Regions from separate parts of the Paenibacillus sp. 1-8 genome, predicted to be linked through region 1. Evidence: predicted binding sites of a transcription regulator. Region 1 holds the regulator's gene; each other region holds the start of a gene.
The links. The regulator LexA, encoded in region 1, represses DNA repair genes until DNA is damaged. The targets are predictions, from matches to a motif close to CGAACATATGTTCG.
Positions count from the first base shown of each region.

Region 2: AC0WRU_RS23110 (YolD-like family protein) is a predicted target of LexA. The motif match lies at 2,580-2,593, and genes of this name have one in related genera.
Region 3: AC0WRU_RS15330 (YolD-like family protein) is a predicted target of LexA. The motif match lies at 6,192-6,205, and genes of this name have one in related genera.

Region 1 covers NZ_CM149995.1:2,906,826-2,917,552, reverse strand. The annotation lists gene hflX (GTPase HflX) at 66-1,352, shown strand; gene AC0WRU_RS13205 (methionine gamma-lyase family protein) at 1,464-2,717, shown strand; gene AC0WRU_RS13200 (MerR family transcriptional regulator) at 2,801-3,214, shown strand; gene glnA (type I glutamate--ammonia ligase) at 3,332-4,660, shown strand; partial or broken gene AC0WRU_RS13190 (group-specific protein) at 5,210-5,347, shown strand; gene AC0WRU_RS13185 (hypothetical protein) at 5,501-6,133, shown strand; gene AC0WRU_RS13180 (accessory gene regulator ArgB-like protein) at 6,111-6,647, shown strand; gene AC0WRU_RS13175 (cyclic lactone autoinducer peptide) at 6,644-6,790, shown strand; gene AC0WRU_RS13170 (LytTR family transcriptional regulator DNA-binding domain-containing protein) at 6,833-7,126, shown strand; gene AC0WRU_RS13165 (hypothetical protein) at 7,602-7,778, opposite strand; gene AC0WRU_RS13160 (hypothetical protein) at 8,041-8,343, opposite strand; gene lexA (transcriptional repressor LexA) at 8,596-9,222, opposite strand; gene AC0WRU_RS13150 (LysM peptidoglycan-binding domain-containing protein) at 9,412-9,780, shown strand; gene AC0WRU_RS13145 (DUF896 domain-containing protein) at 9,878-10,084, shown strand; gene AC0WRU_RS13140 (hypothetical protein) at 10,212-10,721, shown strand.
Region 2 covers NZ_CM149995.1:5,021,044-5,031,770, forward strand. The annotation lists gene AC0WRU_RS23100 (hypothetical protein) at 345-734, opposite strand; gene AC0WRU_RS23105 (hypothetical protein) at 749-1,891, opposite strand; gene AC0WRU_RS23110 (YolD-like family protein) at 2,205-2,540, opposite strand; gene AC0WRU_RS23115 (hypothetical protein) at 2,887-3,390, shown strand; gene AC0WRU_RS23120 (hypothetical protein) at 3,560-3,682, opposite strand; partial or broken gene AC0WRU_RS23125 (helix-turn-helix domain-containing protein) at 3,864-5,209, opposite strand; partial or broken gene AC0WRU_RS23130 (pirin family protein) at 5,442-5,686, opposite strand; gene AC0WRU_RS23135 (LysR family transcriptional regulator) at 5,699-6,556, opposite strand; gene AC0WRU_RS23140 (DMT family transporter) at 6,736-7,716, shown strand; gene AC0WRU_RS23145 (methyl-accepting chemotaxis protein) at 7,811-9,802, opposite strand; gene AC0WRU_RS23150 (DoxX family protein) at 9,958-10,365, opposite strand; gene AC0WRU_RS23155 (M56 family metallopeptidase) at 10,485-10,727, opposite strand, start outside.
Region 3 covers NZ_CM149995.1:3,375,136-3,383,754, reverse strand. The annotation lists gene AC0WRU_RS15375 (hypothetical protein) at 99-1,982, shown strand; gene AC0WRU_RS15370 (Panacea domain-containing protein) at 2,049-2,504, shown strand; gene AC0WRU_RS15365 (hypothetical protein) at 2,883-3,221, shown strand; gene AC0WRU_RS15360 (NucA/NucB deoxyribonuclease domain-containing protein) at 3,310-3,783, shown strand; gene AC0WRU_RS15355 (hypothetical protein) at 3,976-4,209, shown strand; gene AC0WRU_RS15350 (hypothetical protein) at 4,235-5,032, opposite strand; gene AC0WRU_RS15345 (hypothetical protein) at 5,261-5,434, shown strand; partial or broken gene AC0WRU_RS15340 (NucA/NucB deoxyribonuclease domain-containing protein) at 5,386-5,688, shown strand; gene AC0WRU_RS15335 (hypothetical protein) at 5,738-6,085, opposite strand; gene AC0WRU_RS15330 (YolD-like family protein) at 6,245-6,577, shown strand; gene AC0WRU_RS15325 (hypothetical protein) at 6,702-7,328, shown strand; gene AC0WRU_RS15320 (accessory gene regulator ArgB-like protein) at 7,333-7,848, shown strand; gene AC0WRU_RS15315 (cyclic lactone autoinducer peptide) at 7,855-8,007, shown strand; gene AC0WRU_RS15310 (LytTR family transcriptional regulator DNA-binding domain-containing protein) at 8,025-8,414, shown strand.

The DNA of each region.
Region 1 (10,727 bases):
GCCGGCCTGAATATCAGGTCGGTCTCTGTGCGAGAGTTAACATGGAAAATAAAGGAGCAAACAATATGGCGAACTCCACTTATGATACACAAACCGAAATGCAGGATAAGGCGGTACTGGTCAGTCTGATTACGGATGAAGTCAAGCGTTCTGGCATCAATACAGAATACTCTCTGAATGAACTTGTGAAGCTGGCTGAGACGGCTGGTGTTGAAGTGCTTAGCGTTCTGACCCAGAACAAGGAAGTGAAAGATTCCAAATGGTTTATCGGCAAAGGTAAGGTAGAAGAACTGCGTGCGGCTGCCGAGGAATTGGGCGCGAATACGGCTATTTTTGATCAGGAGCTGTCGGGGGCTCAGGTGCGTAATCTGGAAGAAAGTCTGGATCTCAAAATTATCGACCGTACGCAGCTCATTCTGGACATTTTTGCCCAGCGTGCGAAAACACGGGAAGGTATTATTCAGGTTGAGCTGGCGCAGTTGTCCTATTTGTTACCCCGTTTATCTGGTCACGGCAAAAATCTGTCGCGACTCGGCGGCGGTATCGGAACACGTGGTCCCGGTGAAAGCAAGCTGGAGACAGATCGCCGTCATATCCGTGATCGTATCAGCGATTTGAAGCGTCAGTTGGAGGAAGTGACCCGACATCGGTATTTACACAGAGAGCGCAGACAAAAGAGTGGTATTGTGCAGGTAGCGCTTGTCGGCTACACCAATGCGGGTAAATCAACGCTGTTAAAGCAACTGACGGCGGCTGATGTATATATTGAGAACCAACTGTTTGCAACACTGGACCCTACCTCCAGAACGATGGAACTGCCGAGCGGAAAAGAAATTATTCTTACAGATACGGTTGGTTTTATTCAAAATCTGCCTCATGATTTGGTTGCTTCTTTCCGCGCTACTCTGGAGGAAGCGAATGAGGCCCATCTTATTTTGCATGTGGTCGACGCTTCCTCGGATATGCGTGACGAACAGATGAAAGTCGTGGAAACGATTTTGGAGCAACTGGGGGCTGCGGACAAGCCTCAGATCGTACTATTTAATAAAAAAGACGCTTGTACTTCTGAGCAACTGGAAATGCTTCCTTCCGGCGAGGGCTATTTGAAAATCAGCTCATTCGACGAAAGTGATCTGTTGCGTCTTCGTGAGCTGATTCAGGAGCATCTGAGCGGAGATACGCTGAGATTCCGTATTCCGGCGGAACGTGGGGATCTGACATCGGTGCTTTATCGGATCGGGGATGTACTCCTGACCGAGTATGATGGCAATGATGTCATTTATGAGGTGGAAGTTCAGCGAGGTGAGTATGAAAAATATGGTCATGCCCTCAAAGACTTCACAGAAGGTTAACATCTGATGACGTTTTTAGGTCAATTCAATAATAATGCACGTCATTCAAAGCGACGATGATATAACATCAATAGCCTAAGGCTGCGTAAGAGAGAGGGTCAGAAAGGTAAAATGGTAGTTTTTAGTCCAGAAATCCAACAAATTCAGGAAACAGCAGAGCGCAAAATACAGGAACGGCTACAGCGTATAGATCATATTGTAGATGCAAATCAGTGGAAGGTTATTCAGGCATTCCAGCGGAAGCAAGTGAGCGATTTTCATTTTGCCGGCTCCACGGGATATGCGTACAATGACCGGGGGCGTGAGGTACTGGAGGAGGTCTACGCCGATGTGTTCGGTGCCGAGTCGGCGCTGGTCCGCCCGCATTTTGCCTCGGGAACTCATACGATTGCCACTGCTTTATTCGGCGTGCTGCGTCCGGGTGATGAACTGTTGTATATTACGGGGCAACCGTATGACACGCTTCACAAAGTGATCGGCAAGCCCGGCGACGGGACCGGGTCATTGCAGGATTTTGGTATTACTTATCGAGAAACTGCACTGACAGCCGAAGGTAAAGTAGATTGGACAGCGGTGGAGGCTGCAATCCATGCCAATACGAAGGTGATCGGTATCCAGCGTTCACGTGGCTATGATTGGAGAGCTTCCTTTAGCGTGGCAGATATCGAGGAAATGACAGCCCATGTAAAGGTGATTAAACCTGACGTTATTGTCTTTGTGGATAATTGCTATGGTGAATTTACCGAAAAGCTGGAGCCTACTCAGGTCGGTGTCGATTTGATGGCAGGTTCACTAATTAAAAATCCCGGCGGCGGCATTGCCGAAACGGGAGGATATATTTGCGGTAAACAAGAGTATGTGGAACTGGCGGCCTACCGCTTAACTGCGCCTGGAATCGGTGGAGAGGTAGGAGCTATGTTAGGTACTACGAGAGGCATCTTTCAGGGCTTATTCCTCGCCCCAACATTGGTTGGTCAAGCGGTTAAAGGAAGTATATTTGCAGCTGCGGTCTTTGAGGAAATGGGCTTTGAAACAAAACCTGCCTGGCATGAGGAGCGCACTGATTTGATTCAGGCCATTTCTTTTAGCGGACCTGAGCATTTAATTGCTTTTGTTCAAGGAATTCAGCGTGCCGCCGCCGTGGATAGCCATGTGGTACCGGAGCCGTGGGATATGCCGGGCTACGAGCATCCGGTTATTATGGCCGCAGGCACTTTTATACAAGGAGGAAGTCTGGAATTATCTGCAGATGCTCCGATTCGTGAACCCTATATTGGTTACATGCAAGGGGGCTTAACCTACTCTCATGTGAAATATGGAGTGCTGATGGCCCTGCAAACGATGAAAGAACGTAAATTATTGTGAGTTTTTCTAACATATTATTGACACTTTGCATCAGCTAAATGTACAATAAGGTGAAGAATAGATCACTGGAAGGTTGATGACAAATGGGCGACGAAATTCGCAGAAACATGGCCTTATTTCCAATAGGTATTGTCATGAAGCTAACGGACTTGTCAGCACGTCAGATTCGTTATTATGAACAGCATAACTTGATAGTTCCTGCCCGTACGTCGGGTAACCAACGTCTTTTTTCTTTTAATGATGTAGAGCGTTTGCTTGAAATCAAGGCGTTGATTGAGAAGGGTGTTAACATTGCGGGAATTAAACAAGTCATGAATCCGGTCACCAAGGAATCGGAAGAAGCGACGGTTATTACTGCAGATACGGAAGTCAAACGCCGTGAAATGTCCGATACCCAGCTTCACCGCTTGCTGAAACAACAGCTTGTGGCAGGTAAAAGACCAGGACAGGTATCCCTGATCCAAGGTGAATTATCACGTTTTTTCAATAAGAGATAATGTATAGCCTGCATTTTTGCATACTACCGTTTTACTTGAAGACCAGACCTCATTTATTTAAGACAATTACGGAACAGCTACTTTGTATATAGTCGCTACAGAAAGGGAGAGGTTAGTGTGAGTTATACCAGAGAAGATATTCTTCGGATTGCCGAAGAAGAAAATGTTCGTTTTATTCGTTTGCAGTTTACAGATTTGCTTGGTACGATCAAGAATGTAGAAATTCCGGTTAGCCAGTTGCCAAAAGCGCTGGATAATAAAATGATGTTTGATGGTTCTTCCATTGAAGGTTATGTGCGCATTGAAGAATCTGACATGTACTTATACCCCGATCTGGATACATGGGTAGTATTCCCTTGGGTAACCTCGGATCGTGTAGCTCGTTTGATCTGCGATATTTATAAGCCGGACGGAATCCCCTTTGCTGGAGACCCGCGCGGTATTTTGAAACGTGTACTTAAGGAAGCCGAAGAGATGGGTTATACTTCGATGAACGTTGGACCTGAGCCTGAATTCTTTCTGTTCAAAACCGATGAAAAAGGCGAACCGACTACAGAATTGAATGACCAAGGTGGATATTTTGACTTGGCACCGATGGATCTGGGTGAAAACTGTCGTCGGGAAATTGTCCTTAAGCTTGAAGAGATGGGCTTTGAAATTGAAGCGTCCCATCATGAAGTTGCACCCGGTCAGCATGAGATTGACTTTAAATATGCAGATGCAATCAAAGCTGCCGATCAGATTCAAACGTTCAAGCTCGTTGTTAAGACGATTGCACGTCAGCACGGTCTGCACGCCACCTTTATGCCAAAACCTTTGTTTGGCGTGAACGGCTCCGGTATGCACTGTAACCAATCGTTGTTCAAGGACAATGAAAACGTATTTTATGATGAATCAGACGAACTCGGATTGAGCCAGACGGCCCGCCATTATATGGCTGGTATTCTCAAGCATGCACGTGCGATGGCAGCAATCACGAATCCAACGGTGAATTCATACAAACGTCTTGTACCGGGTTATGAAGCTCCTTGTTATGTTGCCTGGTCTGCCAGTAATCGTAGTCCGATGATTCGAATTCCGGCATCTCGTGGTCTGAGTACCCGTGTCGAAGTTCGTAATCCTGACCCGGCTGCGAACCCTTATCTGGCGCTGGCTGTGATGCTGAGAGCCGGTTTGGATGGCATCAAACGTCAAATGGCTTTGCCAGCTCCGATTGATCGTAACATCTATGTTATGTCTGAGGAAGAACGGATTGAAGAGGGTATTCCAAGCCTGCCTGCGGACTTGAAGGAAGCTTTGTCCGAGCTGATTCGAAGTGAAGTTATCTCGGATGCTTTGGGTGACCACGCGCTGGCTTACTTCTACGAGCTTAAGGAAATTGAATGGGATATGTACCGGACACAGGTTCATCAGTGGGAACGTGATCAATATTTGACGCTTTACTAAAACATAGAATCCCTTGGCGCTCTAAGCGTTGAGGGATTTTTAATTTGGGGACAGTGAGTAAAAAATATAAATCCGATATATAGTTGCCCCAAAATGCCCCCAAACTTTTTATGGATTTTGGAATTACTCTACCATCAGTGCGATACATTACCAGATTTAGATCGTACCTATACCTTTTGTCCAAACAAGTGGAATCCCGTCACATCAGTAACCCATTTTTCATTCGGGGTGTCATCGCATTGAAAGAGTAATTGCCAATGAAAGAATTACATTGAGGACATTGCCTGAAATTTTAAGTGCAGCAGATATTACTCAATATTACTCAATATTTAGGTATTTCAAAAGATCGTGTATATGAATTACTCAAGATAAAAGAGGATACCGAATTTTTCAATTGGAGGTACTAAAAGAATTGCAAAGGAAGAGTTTGTGAATTGGATCGAAGCCCGTAAGCAAGAACATCGGTGTATTAATGCCATGTTGTCTTGTCTCTTTTGGCTGATTGTGTTTGATGATTTTTTTGAGCGTTTGTAACATCCTAAATAATCAAAGAAGAGAACCTGTATGAGTTGGGGCACGATATTGGACACGTTTTTCCATGATCCCAGGTTTTCGAAAAGAAAAATTGGCGGTAAATGGTATTTTCCAGCTCGTGAAATAAGAGCTTTTTTGAAATATGGTTCTTAGAGCAATAAACACATTATAAGGAAACGAGCGAAAAATATTTACTTAGAATAATACATAAAATATTACAAATAAACATATAATTGTATTGCCATGCTGTTATAGCAAATATAGAATTATATTGTTGGTTACAACTGAGTGAAGGGGATATGTGTTATGTGGGAGCCTATACGGTTCTTGCTATTTTCTAATGTTGAAACATTTGCGGCGTTTGTTTTAATGCTTACTATTTTTAGAATCCGAGCTTTAGATTTTGTCTGGCCTGCCTTGTTTATCAGCCTAATCATGAATTTGCAAAGTATGGTGTTGAGAGAAGAAATGTCGTTGTCTTTTTTTGCTCCGACTATAAACATTATATTATTCACATTATTGATAACTACTGTTGTAAGGATGCCCATTATTTGGGCAGCTATTATATCCATTACAGGTACGTTTTTGTATACGCTGTTTCAAGCAATAATCATAGTAATGCTCTTTGGTACATTGACATCAGACATGCAGACCTCTCCAGAGGGATCGTTAGCTCAAGCTGTAACCAGTGCATGGGTGTTAGCTATATCATGGTTGCTATTTAAATTCAAAATAGGCTTTACAGCAGATTATGAAAGCTTGCGTTTTAGGTGGGAACATGTACTTGTTGTTATTTTAATAATTGGGGTATTAGCAGCTAGTACATTTATGTTCTACGTCAATAATTTTCCTTTGAGTATTTTATTTATAGCTTTGGCATCTGGAATGTTCCTGTACTATGCGCTAAAAACGGAGCGTGATTATTATAAAAAATCTTGATTCTATCGCTCTTGATATTGCAACTCATATCAAAACAGTTGTACCGGATCATCCAGCTTCTATTGCAGTTTTAAAACATGGAATAGTCGTTGTGATTAATACAGTTTCAATCATTTTGTTAACTATTGGTATTTCATTTATTACGGGTAAGGTGCAGGAAACTGTACTGGCGATGATATCTTTTTCTATACTGCGTCAAGTTGTAGGAGGAATACATTTAAAGAGCAATATAGTGTGCATTGTTGTATCTACAGCTTTACTTACCGCCCTGTCCTTTGTGAATTTAAACTATAATTGGACAGTTATTACTTCGATATTAAGTATAATACTTGTCTTAGTTTATGCTCCGTCTAGAATAGACGGGAAGACTCGTATACCTAAACGGCACTACCCATTGTTAAAAATTTGCGGAGTTGCAATAATAACACTTAATTTGTGGCTGGCTTTTCCGGTGGTAGCTGCTAGTTTTTTTGTTCAGAGCTTAACATTAATAGAGAGGAGGTGCGAAAAATGAAAAGTCCTAAATTTAGTAAATTTAAGATTGGCATGTACTATAATGCTGCCATATTACTAACTTCACTTGCAGTTGTATCAGTGAGTACAGCGAGTTTGTCTTGGATTCACAGTCCCGAACCACCTGAAGAACTGTTGAAATAAAGTGGGAAATATATGAAATGCTAAACTTAACCGTCTCAGCTGATGATTCTCGAGGTATTTAACAAGGGCGAAAACATACCAGTAGACAAGGTTCTTTTCATATCTAAAGGACGTAAGAGGGATCAGATTCTAGTTCACACATTCGAAAAAACATATTACATGATCGGCACCCTAAGACATTGGGAAAGCTTCCTGAATAATAATGGGTTTGTGGACAGAAGCAATACTCTGAATGTGGAAAAGGTGAAATTGTTAATGGCATTTTCAAAGACGCTTACTTTGAATGTGAATAACAAAAACATCGAAGAGGTGTCCGATCTCTTATCACCGATTTGACGAGGGTATAGAGGAAATGGGTTTCATTAATTCGAACATAATCTTCACTGGAGTTGCTACTAGATAGCGGCTCTTTTTTTGTCAAAAATAACTCGGCTTATATTGTCGAATCATAAGAGACATTCATCACCCTGATTTTTGTTCATATGTCCCTAATTTTAGGAATTGATATAGGTAAGAGTTTCGAATTTCAAGCCCCTTATTATTGGTTGAATTTCCGTTTTACACTATAATGCGGCACAAAAAAGCGGGAAGAAATCCTTCCCGCTTTTCGCTTAAAAACAATCATTAACGTCTGCGTTGTCTATCATTTACGCTAAACAGATTAACGGCCAGTGCATTACCTCTAGCGCGCGCAATAGCTCTTTGATTTGAACGGATCGATAATCCTCTTCTTCTCACATTACGTTTGAAATGTTTTTTACACATGATATCACCTCCTTTCACAGGAAAAGAAAAGAAGGTACGATGAATCTTAGAAGCGTTTATGATTCCGCTTACGGTTGCGCTTGGAAATTTTGATGTTCAATGCATTGGTGGCTAGTGCGTTACCGCTTCTTGTTTCGGCAGCAGCGGCTTGAAAGACTTTTACGACCAGAAATTTGTTCTTACCAATACGATGCTTATACGTTTTGACTCTATTTTTGATCATCTGCATATCTCCTTTGCTAAGGTCTACTTTATTCATATGTCAGTAGCACTAACAATGTATCAGCATAAATCTATTAAAACCAAAATGAAGCTATTACCTATGACCCTGATATTTAGAAACTAATAAAGTATAAAGGTAAGGAACGCAAAAAAACTCATGCTTACCTGCCTTATCCTTACCAACTTTACGTTGTAGGAAAAGTTACAGTAGATCAGCACGAGCAAAATGATAAAAGTGAAGATAACAAACGGGGAGAAGTATATTACTTACTATAAAGGGCTTTAAGTTTTTTCTGGTAATATGTTTCCTGCTCAAGAATGTGATTCATTTGTTCAGAAAGCTCTTTATATGCTGGACTGTCCTCTGGGTAGTTATTTCTTTCGGAAAGTACAGCTTCAAGTTGCTTTTCCAATGATTTAAAATGGATAATTATTTGTATGTAATGAATGCGATCAAAGGTTGTTCTGGTTGAATTCTCCTTAGCATACACATAATCCATTGTTGGACCTGTAAAACCTATTACGATAAAAGTCATAATAAACACTGAAATTATAATTTTTTTCATTTAATCTCTCCTTAATAAAACTATAAATATTAATATACCATATTTATCCAAAATAATTACAAAGTTCTTTTTGACCCCCCAATAAGCAGAACAGTAATTGCAGATATATACCGATTAATCCATGGGCTATCAAAAGGGAAAAGGATAGTAGTGAGGTAGATTCTATGTAAATAAGATCAATACAAAACCGGCCTGCTATGGGCAGCCGGTTTTGTTGTAGCGGGAAGAATAACGGGGCTGAAAAATGAAAAATCAGTGGAAGTCCCGGAAGAGTCCTACAACCTTGCCCAAAATACTGACGTGCGTCAGGCGAAGCGGTTCAAAGGCTGGATTTTCCGGTTGAAGTCGGATATGATCTTTTTCCTTGTAAAAAGTTTTAACAGTAGCTTCGTCCTCGTCCGTCATGGCGACGACAATGTCGCCGTTATCGGCTGTCTGCTGCTGACGTACAATGACATAGTCTCCGTTGGCAATACCAGCCTCAATCATGCTTTCTCCTACAACAGATAACATGAACATCTTATCCTCACCAACAAAATGCTGGGGAAGAGGAAAGTAATCTTCAATATTTTCTGTTGCTGTAATCGGCAAACCGGCTGTTACTTTGCCGACGACCGGAACACGACTAATAGAGTAATTAATCAAGTTGCTGTTATCCGATTCGTCTTGGCCGAGTAACTCGATAGCCCGTGGTTTCGTTGGATCACGACGAATCAGGCCCTTTTTCTCCAAACGATCCAAGTGACCGTGAACCGTAGAACTGGAGGCCAATCCGACAGCTTCACCTATTTCGCGCACAGAAGGGGGATACCCCTTTAGACGCACTTCATTGCGGATAAATTCAAGAATGGCCTGCTGGCGGCTTGAAATCTTAGACATACCGTATCAACCCCATTTAGTAACGTTTGGGAAAATTATAGCATAGAACCTCCGTTCGTACAAACATAAGTTCTAAATAATCCCTAAAAAAATTACGAACTTTTGTTCTCTTTTCTATTGAACAAAACAAATGTTCGTGTTATATTGTGAAAAAATATAAGAACGAACGTTTGGAGGACGCAGCCAATGATGAAATATAGCACATATCAAAGTATTTTTCCAATGAATTTAGAAAAGATGCATAATATCCGGAATGAGAGAAGGGCACAGCTTGTACGGACCATTTCCAACAGTCTTCTGCCCAAACTTCTTATTCTGGTTATCGTTGCCTGGATCGCAGGTGCAGGTGTACTGACAGTATTCGCGGCTCCTTCGGTTTCGAATGAAGAGGTGACCAAACTTATTGTACAACCTGGGGATACATTGTGGCAGATTGCCTCCAATCATAAACCGAAACGAATGGATACACGGGTATATATAGAAGGAATTGTTCGGATTAACGGACTGGAAGATCGGGGAGTGCAGGCAGGCCAGATTTTAAAGCTTCCGTATTTCTGATCTGAGCTTGTCAGAGGACGTAATGAGGGAACCTTGACAAGCTCTTTTCTACATGTCAAAGTGTATTATATCTTTGCTTATATGGAGGGGACAGAATTTGGATATAGACAGCTTGGTACAGCGCATCAATGAATTGGCTCGCAAAGCAAAAGCCGAAGGATTGACGGAAGAGGAAACAGTAGAGCGCGCCAATCTTCGGGAAATTTATTTGGATAATATTCGCCGTAATTTCCGGCAGCAACTTGATACGATTGAAATTGTGGACGAAGATACGTCGAAGGGAAATGGTGGGCTGACGCATTAATGTTGCTAAAGCGGCTTAGCCCGCGTAATTTGCTTTTCGTTTTTTAGGTATCTATTTTTGGTATCTATATAGATTAGGATTGGTGGCAATGGTTTTTACGCAATATATTTGGGAAGGGAACTGAGAGATGGCCCGGTCATTTGAAAGAAAAGTTCGCAAAAACACAGCGCATTTGAATAAATCGCGTAAAAAGCAAGGTATTCAAACCATTAGTGGTGCCGGTTCTGCAATGGATATTTTCCGTGGACGTAATTTTACCGTGCCAATCATGCTGGCTGGACTTGCAGTTTTGTACATGCTCATGAGTTATTTTTTGACTAAGACTGGCATGCGGGGAATGGACTGGCTTGTATTCGGTTTGTATTTGATGCTGGCTGTTATCTTTTTCATCCGTCGTCCTTATTTGAAGGTTGGAAAGAGCACGCTGTATATGCTGAAGGGTGGCAGAGAGCGTCCAATGACAGCAGAGGATATGAAAGCCATCAAGATTGAAAAGGGTTACGTAACGGTTGAAAGAAAAGGTAAGGGTGGCAATTTTATTTTCACAAAATCACTGGGCCGTTATGATACGGATGCCATTGCAGAGCGGCTTGAGAAGTTTGCGCTATCTAATCAGGTTCAAATAGACAAAAAATAACGACTT
Region 2 (10,727 bases), 2.1 Mb from region 1:
CGGATAGGTAATATAACATGTAGGATGTACCAGCCCGCACAGGATTATGTATCCAACGGGCTCAGCATGTTGAACAGATGACAAAAAGACCCTGCACTTATGGAGGCCACTGAAAAACTGTTGATTTCCGAAAATACAAAGATTTTTGGGGTACAAATATGTCTCCCTGAACGCGAAACGAGCCTTAGAAGCGATTCTAGAGGCTCGTTTTTCTTTGGATATTCTCTTACTCTCAACAATGGGGACTTTTTCAGTGGCCCCCACTATAGGCAGGGTATTTCGTTTTTATTTTGAGTATTCACTTACTTCAAACGTAAGGATACGATATTTGCTTATGATAGCTTCTATTTTTCCATTAATTTATTGAATATCTCTCTATCTTCGGAAGTAAAGTCGGTAATCCGTTTCTTTTGCTCGTACGTGTTGGTACTTGAATCCAATTTGATGAAGCCATTTTCCCCAACCACATATACGATATTTTTTTTTATCTTATATGACACAATATTATCAACAGCTTTTTCCGTTGGAGCAGCAAGATGATTATAAAGTATTAAACAGTTGTCCCGCCCCCCTCTCAAAATTTGAAAAGTCCCGTCACCAAAATATTCTACGGTATCTTTGCCATCTGGGTATTTATAGTTCGTATTATCCGCAAAATTTACTAGAAAAATTATAGTAGTAGTTATAACTAGTAGAGAGACCAAGATCAAAATAAAGATATATCTAAACTTCATCTGCAATTCACACCTCACTTCCAGGCTTTTCTTGTATCAGTTACTGTTACATAAGACGTATACTCATTGAGTGTTCCCCATGATTCCATTATATTTGTTAGATTGGCCGCAGCCCAACCGAGTTTGTTGTTCCCAGTAAACATTCGTTTAAAATTATACTCGAAATTATAATTATCATAATAAATTGTGGTAATTTTCCATTGCCCGTCAACGTAATCCCCATTTATTTCATAATACATGTTGTGAAAAGCATTATATAAATCTCTATCACTTTCTAATTTCGCAGATCCATTATAAGAAAAACTTTTAACTTTTTTACCATTAGCTTTTTTGACTTCATCATTAACTATTGCGATGTGCTCTTTAGACTTTTTAATTTGCTGCGCCTCATATGACCACTCGTTAAAGTGTAAATGTCCTGGTTTGTAATCAAGTGAATGTTGAAGTAAATTGGCCGTGATGTCCCCGTACTTCTTTCGAGCTATAGGAACAGCTACTAATGCAAATGCTTTACGATCAGGATAATGTATTACAGTATCTGTCGAATCTTTTACCTTCTCTGCGCCTCGCACCCAAGCCTTTTCTAGTTCTACCATAGGATTTTCAAACGGAAAAGTATTATTTCCTGCATACACTAACATATTCTTACTATATGCACCTTCCAGTACTTTTTGCGAGACATCAGACTGATCCTTTTCTCTTGTTTCCTTAGGTTCTAACTGAGGACTGTATTGAATTTTTCCCAATTGATCTTCTTTTTGTTTTAAAACAAGTTCAAACTCAAGGATCTCTTTGCTGGTATCAATCTGTTCTTGATACTTATCTACATATGCGTGTGTAAACGTAATATCTCGGATTGTGTTTTCATTTCTCACGATTTGGATATTACATTTGCGATAGTAATCCTCACTATCAGGTTTATATTCTGTGTTTGCCCATGTATACAGCATGTTGGAATTATCCGCATTGTCTATAACTGGAGGAAGCGAATGAAGCGGAATTTTGCTTCGAATATGTAGCGAATGAGCCAAGTTTGGAGACTTAGCTGAAAGGTTTATGGAACTATTATTCTTATAAGTAAAGCCAATGATCTCACCTTTTACAAACTCGATTGGTTCACCACCGGATTTGCGTTCTATTCTTAATGAAATGCTCATTGAAATAATCTCCTCTGTTAATTTAATCTAGTTTTGTAGGAAATATTTGTGAAAAGATAATTTCCAAATATTAATATATACGAAAAATATTAAATAGTAAACATATTTTCAACTTGATAAAGGACGTAAAAAAAGCACCGGTTACTTGGAGGCCACTGAAAAACTACCTGATTTTTAAAAACACCAAAACTTTAGGGGGTCAAATATGATTCCCCAAACGCGAAACGAGCCTTAGAAGCGATTCTAGAGGCTCGTTTTTTTGACGTTTTTTATTAAAGAGACTTTTTCAGTGGCCTTTTTACTTGGGGACCTTTTATGTACTTGCAGAAATAATATCCTCCAACTTAACCCAACTATAATCATCTTCCCCCCGAAACAGTTTTACTTCTCTTCTGCTGGTGTTAGTGGATGTTACTACACCAGTCATAACCTTATCGTCGAACGGGCTAAAAACCACCAGCGTGACGGCTGTACGTGAGTTGTAAGAGTCTATAAGCGCCTGCTCGATCAATCGCACCTCTTGGTCGTCGAGTTCTGGTTTGCCGCGCCGCTGACGGTCTTTCATTAGACGCAAATAAGCCTCTTTATGCTCCGGTATAATGATGCGCGAGCTTTCCCAAATTCCATTGCCTTCAAGTTTTTTAGACATGTATGTAGCCTCCTGATGTGGTATGCACAAATTATATTTCGAACACACGTTCCTCTACAAGGTATATCTTTTCCAGAACACAAAAAAATAAACCTCAGATCAATCCGAGGCTTAATATTCCGTATATCTATTTGCAGCCACTGGGGGCGTGACGATCTTCTGTTCCCTGTCCCAGCCCTCTATAATGACTATATCCCGCAATGAGGACTTATATCAGCCCACAAAATTTAGTCGTCTTTCTTTGCCTGTATGTCTCCTGTAAAGGAAATGACGGAAAATACCGATACATATATTACAGATGAAAAAGCAAATACCGTAGCCGATGCGGATTTATTGGAGATTATATATGACCGCTACATCAGACATTTTATGGATTGTACTTACTTGGATTTTTTCGATTCTAATTGTTTATCCTTTCAAGGTGTTAGTGCGATGGTTAGTAGGATTTTTAAAATTAAGAAATATCAATACTTCTTTTATTACTTTTGGTGTACTTACTTTGTCGTATCTTATACTTATTACACTTAGATCACAAACAATAGTAGATATACTTAAAAGTGTTTTATTTACTATTCCTATTTTCGTGCTATATTTAGTAATTGACCTTCAAAAAAGTAATGAACATAGTAAATTTATAAAGCTTATTTATCATCCTGCAGTACAAATAACTGTTTCCGTCCTTATGTTTATTGCTGTTCTAGCTTTCTACTCTCAACAATTACATGACGCTCTCTATATAAAGTCATTGTTGATTGCTACAGTTTATATGTTCGTCATTCTTAGAGGGAGAACTAAGAAAATAAGAAAAGTTAAAAATAACGAAGATAAGGGAACTTCATCTCCTGCGTAAAACGGATATGATAACATATGAATATAATAAAGCATTAATTAAAGTGATTCGGAACAGATAACAAGGTTTTAATGCCGCAGTTACATCATAGTATCGGGCTGAAAAGAGATAATAAAACAGTCCCCGCCGACCGGTTAAGGTTAGCGGGGATTGTTTTGTTCCTATCCGTTTAGTATCCTCCAATGGTATCGTAAAGCTGAATACTATGGTGCTGGTTATAAGCATGATTAGGCCCATTCGCGATAAACAGAAAACTAGCTGCGACGATCAGAAGAACCATTTTTTTCAACATTGTCTAACCACACCTTTTCAATTAGATTAGAAACAAACAAACACTCATACTATTTAGCCAAGCGTGCTAACTTCCTATATGCCAGCCTAACACTTGAAAACCACCTGTTTGTGCACTTATTACTAATACCAATAAAAAAGTAGTTGTGCATAGCCTTCTAATTATTCGCTTCATAAAAACATTACCCCATTTCCACTAAATTATGATACTCCGTCTTGGCTTCAGCTAAGACAAATTTCCGATAACGTTCGAACATTCTCACGCAACGAAGGATAGAGTGTTCATTATTGATTATAGTGGATTTTCTCATGCCGTCTAATAAGTACCGAATTCCTTTTTCGTACTGGCCTCTAGATAAATAGTAGTCGGCCAATTCACTCAAAAAGCCGCTAATCTGATCGTCGATATTTTGCTGGTCAGTGGTTTCATCTCCTCCTTGATCATGTAAGTTTGAAATTTCCCACTCAAATCGATTCAGAATATCATCTACGTCTATGTTATAACGATTGGCTGCAATCATTATATTCCATAAACCCGGAAGTATTTCCTCATTTTTTGTTGAGATGAACTCAGTATATAAAGGAAGTACTTCTATATCTCCAGCCATAAGCTTGGTTAAATACACATTAGCCTCGCTCCACTCCTTAAATAACTTTTTCCAGCGCATAGCTTCTTCATCAGTCTCTTTAACCCATTCCAAATCACAAGATTCATGGGCTACTCGCAAGGCTAACTCATAGTTTTCTTGCTCGTAATAAGCGCCTCCGATAAGCAAATTACTGAAAGCTACGTAAACAAATAGTGGTCGCAATAGCTTCTTATGTTGTTCCCTTCTCTGTTTTAACGCCATGGAGTATTGAGCTTTGGCTAAAGTCCTTAAATCCTTGGCAACTTCCAAGACACGATCCCATTCACGCAAAGACCTATACACGTTAGCCAAATCCTTCAATGCGTCAAGCTGGTCTATTTCTTCTAAACGATGGACAAAAGATCAAAACGTGTAGCTGCCTTGAGATTTCGCCTATGATCGTCTCCAACCTGAATTGTGAATATACGATAATGGCAGATTGCCAAGCGTTCCGAATGTTGGTACTTTTCCACTTCTGCTACACTCTCATAGAGCAGCAGTGCCGCAGCATGTCGTCCCTGTGCAAATAGCGCTTCCGCAATGTCAAATAGTCTGGGCGAATACAACGGATTGTCCATAATATGTCCAACCATTCGACGGATCGCATCCAGCTTGTCCAGCTCTCCACAACGATATAATAGTGGCTCGATTCGCCGCCAATTCGGGGGAAGGTTGATGATGTAATTTTCTATGTATAGTTCGTAAAAATAACCCTCCGGTAATCCCATGGCCAACGTGATTAGGTCAAGCTGTTGTACAGAAACAGGACGATGTTGAGTAATCCAGTTACTAAGTGTTCTTTGATGAACACCTGAATATTCCGCAAATTGAGCCAAAGTCAAGTCGTTTTGCTTTAAATAATCTTCCAACTCCGCTAAAACCGTAGGTGTATGCTTCATGTCATATCCACCCTTCACATAAAAGTTCCAAAATTTTTATATTTTTGTATTCTATTGTTCTCCAAAATCTAACAGTTGTCAATAACTTTTGTAACTTATTTGAAGTATCCGCTTTGGGCAGAGTAAGCCTATATGAGCAATATAAAACAAAAAAAGCCCCACCAGCATAAAGTGAGGCCACTGAAAAACTGTTGATTTCCGAAAATACAAAGATTTTAGGGGCACAAATATGTCTCCCAGAACAACGATCCGGGTTGAACGCAGTAGCTTCATACGACGGTTCCAGCCCTCTCGTAAGCGGGCCAAACCACAATTGAAGTAAACTGACATCGTCCGTTTGCGAAGCGTTGTGCTCCGTATGGATGATCCCGTGGCCCGCGGACATCCGCTGGATACCACCAAAATTCGTTACCGCCACATGCCCACGGTTGTCTCATGACGCAGCTCGCCGTACAGCACGATGGAGACAATCTCCACCCAACGATAAAGCTATGCCTCTGTCTGAGCGATAATTTCATCCATAAAAGACTGCAAGGTACTGGTCACATAGGCTTCCTTACGACGGATAAATACCGTTGTCACTTCGTTGTACGGCTCAGGCATTGCATGACAATGCACCAGACCCTGGGCAGCCAGCCCGCTGATCGAGGATTCAGGAAAAACCGTCATTCCAATGCCAGCCGCCACACTGCCGATAATCGTCTCGAATGTTCCAAACTCCATAATCTGCTTGGGAATAATGCCCTCCATCTTGAGCCAGGTTTCCAGCCGCCCACGGTAGCCGCAGCCCTTTTTATATAAAAGGAGCGGACGGGTCGTTACATCCTCAACGGAAAAGTCATCTCCTTGGGAAACAAGGACCAGCTTTTCCTGAAACACATCCAACTGTTCAATGAGGGGATGCTTCACCGGTCCGGTCACAAAGGCACCATCCAGCCTCATCTCCGCAACCTCCTGTACCAGGTGCTCCGTAACCCCTGCCTTGAGGGACAACTCGACATCTGGGTACTTGCTATAGTAAGCATGTAAAATCGCCGGGAGAGCGATCACCGTCTCCACGATCCCTATCTCCAGCACCCCCGAAGGCGCTGAGGTACTCTGAAATGCATGTTTCATTTCCTCGAATTGCGACAAAATGCTTTTCGTATATTGCAGCAGACGCTTGCCCTCTGCGTTGAGGATCATGCCCCGCTTATGTCTATAAAATAAAGGCGTTTGCAGCTCCTTTTCCAGCAGCTTGATTCTGGCCGTTACATTGGACTGGACATAGCTAAGCTCGGCTGCCGCCTTGCTGACACTGCCATGAGCAGCCACCGTCTGGAAAATGTTTAAGTCGTTCAGATCCACTACCGCTCCCCCTTATCGTGAAGGGCAAGGCTATCAAAATTGACGTGCCTTGTCACTTATTATCATTTTAAATGATGATAACGTTTATTTTCAATCATTTTACCAACAGCTCCCTATCCATTATGATGTGTCCATAAGATATGTCCGCTGCGGCCGGCAAGGAGGAGCTTTTTTTCACCATGAATAGACAAATCATGACCGGATCTTTATTGTGCCTGATCGCCAGTATGTCCTGGGGGGCCATGTTTCCGGTTTCGCACATTGCATTGCAACAAGTTAATCCGCTGTACTTTTCATTTTTACGTTATTTCTCGGTTACGCTCATATTAATTGTCCTCCTGTGGCTCAAGGAGGGACGGGCTGCATTTCGCTTTGAGGGCAAGGGCAAGACGTTGCTGTTCTTCGGTACGATGGGATTTACCATCTACAACATGGCCGTTTTCCAGGGACAGCACGCGATGGGTGCAGCAGGTACCCTTGTAGCTTCTATTATGGAAGTGCTGATGCCGATGATTTCGATTGCGATGATATGGGTCATGACCCGTAAAATGCCGCCAAAATACACACTGATCAGTATGATGATTGCACTGGCTGGAGCTGTACTCGTGATTACGAACGGAAAATGGACCTTCTTCACACTCGCCGGACAGCATTTGCTGCCGCTGCTGCTCATTTTCGCAGGGGTGATTGGATGGGTCGTGTATTCCATGGGAGGCAGCCATTTTGCAGGATGGTCCACCCTTCGCTACTCTACCTTAACCTGCCTGCTCGGAACCCTGGTTTCCTTCGTAGTCGTTACAACCGCCTCCGCCTTCAACTGGGTTGCGGTACCGGACTGGCAGCATGTATGGTCGGTCAAATACGAAATGAGCTTTATGATCCTGCTTCCGGGGCTGGCAGCCTTGCTGAGCTGGAATGCCGGAATCCGAATGTTGTCACCGCTGAACGGAATTTTATTTATTAACTTTGTACCGATTACCACGCTGGTACTTATGTATTTCCAAGGCTATACCATCAGCCACTTTGAGCTGTACGGGACATTACTGGTCATTTTCGCGCTGCTGCTCAACAATATGTATCAAAGAAGTTCTCTACGCACTTCCGACAGCCCGCGCCGCATGCGTTTTCGGCTGGATCGTCGCAAGTCATTCCAAAGATAATTTTTATACCTTCAACAAGAAGTTGTGGCAAAATGCATGCAAAAAAAGCGCCTGGACATGAGATAGACTCATGTATCCGGGCGCTTTTTTGGTTTTATTGTTCTTTTCCTTCCACTTGGAAACGTCCGACCAGCTCGCGCAGTTCCTCTGCCATTTGGCTCAGGTCCGCTGAGGAAGAAGCAATTTCCTCAATAGAGGCGAGCTGCTGCTCAGCGGCGGCTGAGATCGACTCGGTGTTGCCCGCTGCCTCGTTCGAAATCTGGGAAATGTCGCTCATAATTCCAACGACACCTACTGCTCCCCGAGCCATCTCCTGTGTCACTCCGGTAATATCATTGATATGCTCCATCGCTCGTTCCACGGCATGGCTAATTTCTGCAAAGGATTGCTCCGACGTGCATACCGAATCAATTCCTTCCGTAACCCGTGTCCGTGCTTGATGCATAGCCGTCAAAGCATGGTTCATATCCACCTGCATCGCATCAATACGCTGCGAAATCAAGGTAGCCGATTTGGCCGATTCCTCGGCCAGCTTACGTACCTCTGTCGCAACCACAGCAAACCCTTTACCATGATCCCCGGCGCGTGCCGCCTCAATGGACGCGTTCAGTGCCAGCAGATTCGTCTGTTTGGCAATACCGGATATAACACTGATAATATTCACAATTTCACCGGAGCGCTCGCTAAGAGAATCCATCGCTTGTCCGAGATCATTAACCGTCTCGTCAATGTCATGCATCTTCTGTACAGCTTGCGTAGCTGCCTTGCTGCCCTCTTGAGCTGACTCAGCATTTCGCTTCACATTTTCAGATACGCCCATCATACGCTCGGATACGTTCTCAGCCTGCCGGGCAAATTCCTCCATACGCCCGGAGCCATATTCTACACTCTGGACCTGGCGTTCGCTGCCTACGGCTACATCCTGAATAGCAATGGTGACATGCTCGATAGCTTTAGTCGTCTGATCTGCACCCGCAGCCAGCTCCTCTGCCGAGGAACTTACCCGATCTGTTGTTTCGTGTACGCTTCGAATCATCGTGCGTAAACTGTCCACCATCGTTTGAAAATGGGAAGATAACTCGCCAACCTCATCTGTTTTTCCGGTTTCCAGATCTCCGGTCAAATCCCCTTCACTGATCCGCTCTGCCGATTTTTGCAATCTGCGGATCGGTACCAGAACCGAACGGGTGATCAGGAAAATAGCAATAAGTGCAAGCACCAACGAGGCTGCCAGCACGAAAATGGTTACATAACGCATAGCAGCGGTGGCATCGCTAATCTCGGATTGATAGAAGGTACCTGCAATTTTCCAGCCGGTATGCTCGTTCGTTACATAGGTCAAATATTTTTCACGATCTTGATGCATATAGTTAAAGTTCCCGCTCGGTGCAGTATACATTTTATTGATAAAACTTTCCTGAGAAGATGAACCCGGTTTAGCCGTAGGGTGGACTACAAATTTCTTCGTATGATCTAAAATGGCAATATACCCCTGCTGGCCCACTTTGATAGAGGCCAGTTTACGTACACTTTCCAGATTTAGAGAGATCCCGATAACCCCGGACTGGTCGGAAAGCGTCTGAGATACCACCACAACAGGAATACCCGATGAATTGATAATAACAGGGGTGATCGCTACCTTACCGGGTTGCTTCATCGCTTCGATGTACCATGGTCGTTTGCGAGGATCAAATGTCCCTTCGTCCTCCTTGGGCACCCCCCGGATCATCAGCCCCTGCGGTGTTCCAACAAAAATATCATTCGCATCTTCGTGCAAGCCTTTGTATTGGATCAGCTTGGGCTGAATCAAAGGGCTGTTTCGATCATCAATCATCGAGCCGTCCAGACGCTCCGCCAAATAACTCACATCTTTAATTTTACTGACGATTGCATATTCAATAATCGAGTTAGCCGTGGCTACCCCCTGATTTGCACTGATGTGGAGCTGTTTTTCCATAGCATTATATGATGATTTATAGGCCGCAATGGAAATACTTAAGCTCGGAATTAGCAAAACAAGCAAAAAACCTAAACTTAGCTTGTTCCTGAGTGTCCATATAGTCTTTCTCTTTCGCGTTGTTTCCATGTGTTTTTCCCCTTTGCTCAAAAAGCGATATATTTGAATTACACTCAATGGAAACTATATCGGTTAAAGTAAGCAAATGATTTACAGGAAATTTTCACAAACAAGCAAAATAAAAACCGCACCCTATGCGACTAAGGGTGCGGTTGTATGATTATTTAGACCTGTACGCTACTACTTTCAGGCTTTTTACGGCTGAACAACTGATCTAGCGAAAGAAAACGTGCGCCGCCCAACGCTTGCTGAAGACTGGCGAACAGAACCAAAAGATCAAATTCAATAGAACCAAAAGGTTGTCCTTTTTTAGCAGTTAACAGAACACCAATCATGACAATCGTCAATGCTGCTCCGGCGATTCTTGTTCCGATACCCAGAACCAGTGCAATACCTCCAACCAGCTCAACTGTAGCGACCACAGGGGCCAACCAGCCGGGAAGCCCGATACTTTGGAAGAAACCCGAGGTTCCGTCTAATCCCTGAAATTTTTGTGACCCGTGAACAATGAAAATGACCCCTGTAAAAATGCGTACCAGCAACAATCCAATATTCGTAAGTGTTTGATTCATAAACTCATCTCCCTCTAAGGTTGTAGTATGATCATGCAATAAACTACACGCTGTAGTGTATTACATATGAAGAATCGGTAGCGCAGAGCGCGCCACCCGCCAGGACATATCTTGCCAGACTAGACTATAGCCAGTCCAAACATAAGCGTCAGCATCACAAGTACATAACCGGAAAACATAATCGAACGCCAGGGCAGTTGGATTACCAGCTCTTGCTGAGGGTCCAGAATACGTGAGATCCGATAATTAATGGACGTTTCTGCAAAAGAGGAACAAGCGGCGGAATTCACCAGATGGGCATTGGCGGGGGTCATACTAAGAAGTTTGAGCAATGCACTTCCAATTCCCATCGGTGAACCTGT
Region 3 (8,619 bases), 470 kb from region 1:
GTATAACATTAGGAAACAAATTATTTGAAGTTGATATATTCTGGGTCTTATGGGATAATTATTTGGGTAAATAATCCTATTTGACTGGGGTAATAGTAATGTTAAATATCTATTCATTTCTATGGAATCTACTTTTTTGGGGCAAAACTTATATATTTAGGCCATTAGCATTGTTTTTCGTATTTTTTCACGATTTTGTTAATTGGGTTATAAAAAAAGTTTTTTCTATTCCTACACTCGCGATATTTCTTTTACCAATAATATATATAATATTGTTGGGTTTCGCTCAGGGAATGCATCTAAACGGGATATTAGATATTTTTCATAGTTTTTATACAGTTTTGAACTTTTCTCCTGGTTTGAGTACAGATATTGCTGTAATTAAAACTTTGACTTCTGTTGTTGCATTTGCTATTCCTTTGAGCTTGACATTTTTTTATTTTAGTTACAAAGAACAAAAAGCGCTGGCTATTAGTAATGCTTCTTTTTCTTATGCTTCTGCCCTCGCATTTGTCTTTACTTGTATCATGGCTGTAGCTTTCGGAACTCATTTATCAGTGGCTCTTAAAACTAAATCGTCGATGCCAATCGAAAAGTTAGACGCATACTTTTCAGGCACTATTGGCGTATGGCTCATTTTTTGTTTTATGGCTTTTCGACAAGGCATTATAGTTGTAAAGTTGCATATTTCAAATCTACATGTTAAATCTCAAACAGATTATTCAATTAAACAAATAAAAGAAAATTTACATTGTATTAAATACTCATTTGCCAAATTTCAAAAAAAGATGTACTTCAACAGACTATATGATAATGTGGAGACGCTTTATCAATTAATGTTTTTGTCAATTGATAAAAGTACTTCTACATATTATGATTACTGTGTTAAAAATTGGAACAAAATATTAAGTGACATACATGAGAAGCCTGAAAATCAGAAGTATATAAGTGGACCGAGCTTAACTAAGGGAGATGATCTTTATTTAAATTTGTACAAATGCATTTTAAATAACCAGACTAATCTTTTGATAAAGTTGATAAAATCGCATAGGTTCGAGGATGCTAATATCGCTTTTGAAATGTTAGAGAAGCTCGAGTCAAAAAAATCAGCGTATTATACTGCTTTGCACGAGATTGCTATTTTGAGTTTTAAGCTTGATATATTGGACACTATTTTAATCAGATTGAATAATATAATGGAAACGTATAGACATAAAAACGACAGTGTCAATGATGTCAATATTATTTTTAAACAGCTATTAATTATAGCCATAGAAAATAATGATGTTAAATCCTTGTCAAGAATTGTTTATTCCATGTTAAAAAATTTTAAAACTGAGGACATAAGATTGAAAAATGGGAGAATTCCTATTCCTTTTATGGCAACCCCTGAACAAAACATTCAACAAAATGATTGTATTATTTACATGTTATTTCAGGCTTTAGTAAAAACAATTGAACTTTCCCATTATAGCTGTACTGGATTTTTAATAAAGTTTATGGTCACGAACTTTAAAGGAGATATTATTAAAAGGGTTTATAGTATTGTAATTGATAATTTAATAACTAACAAAAAACAAGAAAGCCCTTATCTTAAAAATAATGTTATTTCTAATGTGGCTGTATCCTTTAATTTCAATTCCACTACAATAAGATATTGTTTTGAAAAGATGTCTTTATTATTATACTGCCAACAAAAATTTGTTTTAAGAAAAGGTATACTAATTAATTTTAATAATACCGTGGAGCCGGTAATAAAGATCTCAGGTATTAAATTTGAAGTAGATTATCTTGTTGAGAAGATTAAAAAGGCTGGAGACAAGTATGGATTATTATTTTTTAGTTCAAAGTTTGTTGATGAGGCAGGAATTGAAAAGGACTTTTTGGAAATTATAAGTGATGATTTGAAGAAAGAGAAGGAGAGATACAAAGAATTTAAACCTAATTCTAAGGAACGAAAAAGAGTACGTAAAGCTAGATGAAAAGTGAAGAATAATTTACTTTCTCAATAACGTATGTTTTAATACACTATAGAAGGGGTGAAAAAAATGGCTAAAATTTTTGATGTTGCAGATTTTTTTATTCAAAAATCACACAGTATAGATATGCCAATCACTCATTTGAAACTTCAAAAACTTTGCTATTATGCTCAAGCTTGGAGTTTGGTATTGAACAATAATAAAAGATTGTTTAATGGTGAATTTCAGGCTTGGGTTCATGGACCAGTTAATCCCGAACTATTTAGGAAATATAAAGATTACGGTTGGGATCCAATTGATTGCACATACAATGAACCAGCTTTAGATAAAAGCGAAAAACGTATCATGACTGAGGTATGGGGTGTATATGGGTCATATGATGCGAAGTTTCTCGAAGCATTAACGCATAATGAAGAACCATGGAAGGAAGCAAGAAAGGGACTTCCTGATGACGCTTATTCAAAACAAACCATAAATGAGGATACGATGAGAAGATATTATAGCGATGTGCTGAAGAAGTCGTGATCTAAAAAGTAAAGTATTTATTACGGCCTGTAACACAAAAATAGTGTCATTGAGTATGAAGACATCCTACTGGCATAAGTTAGTAGGATGTTTCTATGTTTGAAGGGATTACCACACAATTCAGCGAATACCTATCCTGAGGTGAACAGCATGAACCATACATATTATCTTTACAAAATCATCCACACTAATTATACTTTATAACAACGCATACGGAAGCACCGTTGTGCAATCCGAAAGAATAAGTAAAGGAACTGCTGTATTAAAGTCGGCAGCTCCTTTTTTTATTTCCGCAAGAATTTTAATAATAATTCAGAAAATGAAGACAATAAATTACGTGTTCTCAAGAAAACAAAAAAATCAAAGGGGGTAAATTAAATGGATCATGAATATCAACATTCTTGGTCTTGTGAAAAACCAAGTTCCGAAAGCCATGCTTGGTCATATAAACAAGCGTGTGATGCTTGCCAGAGTGAAATTGAAGTGCGTCATGGGGTTGACTACAAAATAACTGATATAGTTTTTGAAGACCTGGGAAGAACGACTCAAACGAATACGACTTGGGATGGTAAACGAACATGGAAATGCACACACACCGTAAAAGCTCTCTACAATATTGTTCCAAGAGGTCGTGATTTTGCATCTTTCGAGGTGATTGAAGACTCGCTTAAAATTACTTACAGAATGAAAAATGTTAACTTTGGTTTGCGCACGTGAGAGTTAGTTCAAAATATGCTTAAATCCGAAAGTATCGGTGACACCCTACTGGCTAAGCTGGTGGGGTGTTTTTACGTTAAGGGGGAGAATGATGAAAGGTAAACTTATTAACGCAATAGCAGCAATTATTTTAGTAGCGGGGGTATTGTGGTGGTTCAGCGAACACGGACAAAGCTCGCCTTTGCCTGCCCCGAAACCTGTTGAAACGTCAAACATACCAACATCGAGCAATCCAGGCGAAACGTTCAAACTGGAGTTTCCCTCAGCAAAGTACCCGGAAACAGCACAGCACATCAAGGAGGCCATAGCAGCCGGGGAGTCGTCAGTATGCACGATTGACCGCGACGGAGCTGATAGCAATCGGGATGCATCTTTACGGGGCATACCCACACGTAAGGGCAAGGATCGAGACGAATGGCCTATGGCGATGTGTGCCGAGGGTGGAGAGGGTGCAGACATAAAGTACATATCACCGAAGGATAACCGTGGAGCCGGATCATGGGTGGGTCATAAGCTGGACGACTATCCGGACGGGACCCGAGTTGAATTTATAGTGAAATGATGTACAGACATATGCTATATTAGATGTAACAGTAACACACCAGTGTATTTAAATTTTTAGTTCTACTTTTACGACTGTATAACCATAACAAAGGATCTAAAAAGCTCTGCCGACCAATTAAGGTTAGCAGAGTTTTTTTCGTTGCAGGAATTACTACATAATTCACCGAATACCTATTCTAAGGTGATCAGCATGAACCATACATATAAAGTGTTAAAGTCGGATATCGAATTGTTTGCAGCTGCATTAAGCCAGGTAAGAGTATATGTGGTGCAGCCGTTGGGAGAGGATTTGATATCGGTTATAGACTATGGTGGCACTATAGAAAAGTTTTCGCCTGAGTCGGTTAAGATTGCCGGAGCGTATTACGTACGGAATCAGTTTGAATTTAGAGTAGATGTGAAAAAGGACTCCGCTGGTATGTAACCAGTATGGAGTCCTTTGTTGTTTATTATTTAGTTGAATACTCGCTTACTTCAAACGTAAGGATTTTATTGAATATTACATAGTCTTTACGGTTGCTGAATGGGCCTTTATTGTTATCATGCTTATTGATGGCATATGAAGCCGATCCAGTTCCGGCCTGCTTGCTTTCGTACCAGGAGATAAAGTCATTGACCTCTTTCATGCTTAGGTCGAATTCTTTTTCCAAACCAGTATCCATTGTTACAACTAAGATTGCACGGTCACCAGTAGGTTGCTCTGGTTTGCTGGGATCAGTAGGTTGGGTTGGTTCTGGAGTAGGCTCAACAGGATTGCTAGGACTTAGTGGGCCGTCAGTGTCAATACTATATATTGATAAGTACTCTTTTGTATTGTTAATAAATTCTACAGAGTGCTTACCATTATCTAAATTAAGTTTCTCAAATTTGATTCTTTTTGTACCATCATCCGGGCCATATAGTGATATTTTTTCAACGAATTTTCCATCAATAAATACATCAACGTCTTTTGAGAAAGACCACCATGTTGTGGAAATAAGTCGGAATTTTGTCCCAGTAAAATTAAACTTTAGAATAGCACCTTCCTTTTGCCATTGAGATGCGTATGTGGATACTCCAATGTTAAACGCCCATTTCCCTCCTAAATATGTAATATACTCTGAATCATATTTATGACGTGTCCATCCAGATTCGGGTTCGTTCAGTGCGTCACCAACAGATGCAGCCATAACTGTGTTGTGATTAAGGCTAGTAAAGAAAAGCAATCCTAGTAAAAAGGAAATTAATAATTTCTTGAACATATTCATTTTTTCCTCCTAATGGTTTAATGACATTAATGGTACATCTAGCGAAAAAACATGTCTAAACATTTATGTCTATATATTCAAAATAAAGTTTAATAGTGGATTTAAATTTTTACTCTCTCTAGTTCACCAAAACTAAAAGATCTTTTTTTGTTTTGCGACAAGCTATGCGATACTTCGACATGACCCTCCAATTAGTATAGAGAAGATTTAAAACTATGGAGGTGTCATATGATAACAGGAATCGCAAAAGGATTTATTGTATTCTTACTGGCAGCTATCTTTTCCGTACAAGGTGTCTATGCTGAACCGGCAGCAATCGACCACCAAGCAGCAGCTGGGTATACGTTGGAGTTCCCAAGCTCCGCTATCCAGAAACAGGGGCACATATCAAAGATGCAATAGCAGCCGGACATTCTGCGGTATGTACAATTGATCGGGATGGAGCCGAGGAAAACAGGAAAGAGTCTTTAAAAGGTATTCCGACTAAAAAGGGATATGACCGTGACGAGTGGCCAATGGCAATGTGTGCTGAAGGTGGCGCAGGTGCAGATATCCGATACATAACCCCTAGTGATAACAGGGGAGCAGGATCATGGGTAAGTCATCAGTTAGATAAGTATGCTAATGGAACTAAGGTGAGGTTTATTGTTAAATAGTAAAAAGCTCTGCTAACCTTAATTTGGTTGGCAGAGCTTTTTCTGTTTTTCAGAAGCAATTTTTGATTAATGTTTTATATATTTTTTCATCAACCTCAATAAGGCTACGCTTTCCATCTTTAAACTGTAGGGCAATCGTATGAACCCCTATTTGTTTAGCGGAAAGACCGGCAAGCAATCCTACTGGGCCAAGCAAGAAACCTCCAACTAAGCCTCTACCTACTGCGCTGGCTGCGCTCTTTGTATGCGTTTCGTCCATAATTTCATATTTTTCAATCGTTTCCTTATCCAAATTAAAGGATGAAAAAAGACCTGTAGATAACATTACTATTCCGAAAGCCTGCGAAATTAATTTACCGTTGTAATCTCCCGCAATCACACGATTTTTAGCACCCATCTTGCTCCCACCCCTACATAAGTAAATATTTGTATTTAGTCTATCAGACCTAGGAATATTTTTCTAGTACAAAAGTTTTAGAAGCGGCAAATAAAAACTCTTGTACAGAACGTGTGTTCGTAATATAATCTGTACATTACACAACAGGAGGCTACATACATGTCTAAAAAATTAGAAGGTAACGGCTTATGGGAAAGCAGCCGGATTATCATACCGGAACATAAGGAGGCTTATTTAAAGCTTATGAAAGATCGCCAGCGCCGGGGTAAACCAGAACTCGACGACCAAGAGATGCGATTGATTGAGCAGGCTCTAATAGACTCTTATAACTTGCGCCAGCCTGTCAGCGTGACTGTTTTTAGCCCGTTTGATGATATATTGATGGATGGTGTGGTTTCGTCTATTAACACCAGTAGAAGGGAAGTAAAGCTGTCTCGTGGGGAAGATGATTTTAGCTGGGTTAAGCTGGAGGATATAGTTTCGACAAACTGAAAATAATTACCTCACATAATACATAAATACTTCCATATAACTTGGTAATTGGATTGCCTCTAACAAGTAACAAATATAGAATTAAAGGATATTTGTTACCATTTATGTGAAGGGGATATGTGTTATGTGGGAGCCTATTAGGTTCTTGCTTTTTTCAACTGCGGAGGCTATGGCAGCTTTTTTCTTAATGACTGCCATGTTCAGATTAAAAGGGATTGACTATGCTTGGCAAGCTCTATTTATAAGCTTGTTAATGAATCTCCAGAGTTACGTACTTAGAGAGGAAATGTCATTGTCATTTCTAGCGCCTGTTATAAACATCTTGTTATTCTCTTTCTTGTTAGCTACAGTCGTAAAGGTACCAATAATATGGTCGAGCATAATATCTATATCAGGCATTTTTTTGTACGGTATGGTACAGGCTATACTACTTGCTTCACTATTTAAAGGAGTTGAAACTGCGCAACTACCGAACACTGACGAAGGGGGTTTACTACAGGCGATAACAAGTGCTTTGGTGTTTTTAATATCGTGGTTCCTTTATAGATTTCGTATTGGATTTACGTTTGACTTCGAGCGGTTGCGTCTAAAGTGGGAACATACTATAGTAGCTTTCCTTGTTCTCATGTCTCTTGCTGCCGCAGCTTTCGTTATGTATGCGGCTGATCTTGTTCTAATAATTCTATATTTCGCTCTGGCGGCTGGGATGTTTTTATATTATGCACTAAAAAAAGAAAGGGAAGAGGGCTGATCGGATGATTGAGCCATTGGCATTGCGGTTGGCACAGCACATCAAAAGCGTAGTACCAGACCATCCAGCCTCTGTTGCAGTTTTAAAGCATGCACTGGCTGTACTCCTTAATATGTTCTTTATTATCGTCTTTACAGTTGTCGTTGCTTTATTTACGGGCAAGGTGAGAGAGGTCGTTTCATTAATGGCCGCATTTGCGTTTTTACGGCAGATGACAGGCGGAGTACATCTTAAAAGTGGTATGGGTTGCGTAGTGGTTTCTGTACTGTTATTCACTGTTTTGTCATATGTGGAGTTTAATCATGTATGGACAACAAGGGCCACAATCGTCAGTATGTTACTCATCCTTTTGTATGCGCCCGCAGGGATCGAGAACCAAACGCGCATACCCCCACGATACTTTCCGTTATTGAAAGTGGCTGCACTTATTGTCGTTGGCTGCAACTTTTGGTTTGTTAATCCCGTTACAGCCGTAGGGTTCTTAGCACAGTGTCTGTTGTTAATTCATCTAAGGAGGTGACACACCATGAAAAAAAATACGGGAAAGATAATGGGATTAAGAAGAAGTACCTACTATGCTTTCGCTACCTGTTTGTCCTCTGTTGCGATACTGACAGTTATGGTTGCGAGTTTAGTATTTGTGTACAACCCAAGCCCGCCTGAAGAGCTAATGAAATAAGCTGGAGCTGACTTTGTATGAACGAAATTACTGAAGGTTTAATTTCTGTCACTAAAGAAATAGAAGGCGGCATAACAAGCATCTTGATCAAGGATATCTTTTTTGGTATGTATAGCGGAGCGATAGACCGTATTATTATTCACACGCAATACAAAACGTATTACTTACATTCAAGTCTTGTTTATTGGGCTAATACGTTAAACAATAGTGGTTACAATTTTATTAAAGCGGATCGTTATTATTTGATTAACGTGGACAATATTACTAGATTGAATGTTAAAAAAAGATGTGTATACTTCGATGTAGGACTTGATGGAGAAACAAAAAAATGTTTTCTTGCATATCACAAATTTGAAACCGTCCGTGAAAACTTGTTGTGTTTGAATTCAAATATTTTATTGACATAAAGAGCCATAGTTGAAGGGCTCTTTTTTTGTCGAAATGTATAATGTAATTTAAATAAAATCATGTGTTATTTTGTCGAAAAAGCCAACTATATTCGACAAAATTCGTAGGATGAATTTATGTTGCCAAAACGCCTAATATTGGGATTTAATAGTAGTATGGTTATGGCAAACTAATATTTGTAGGATTATTGGTATAATCATCTTG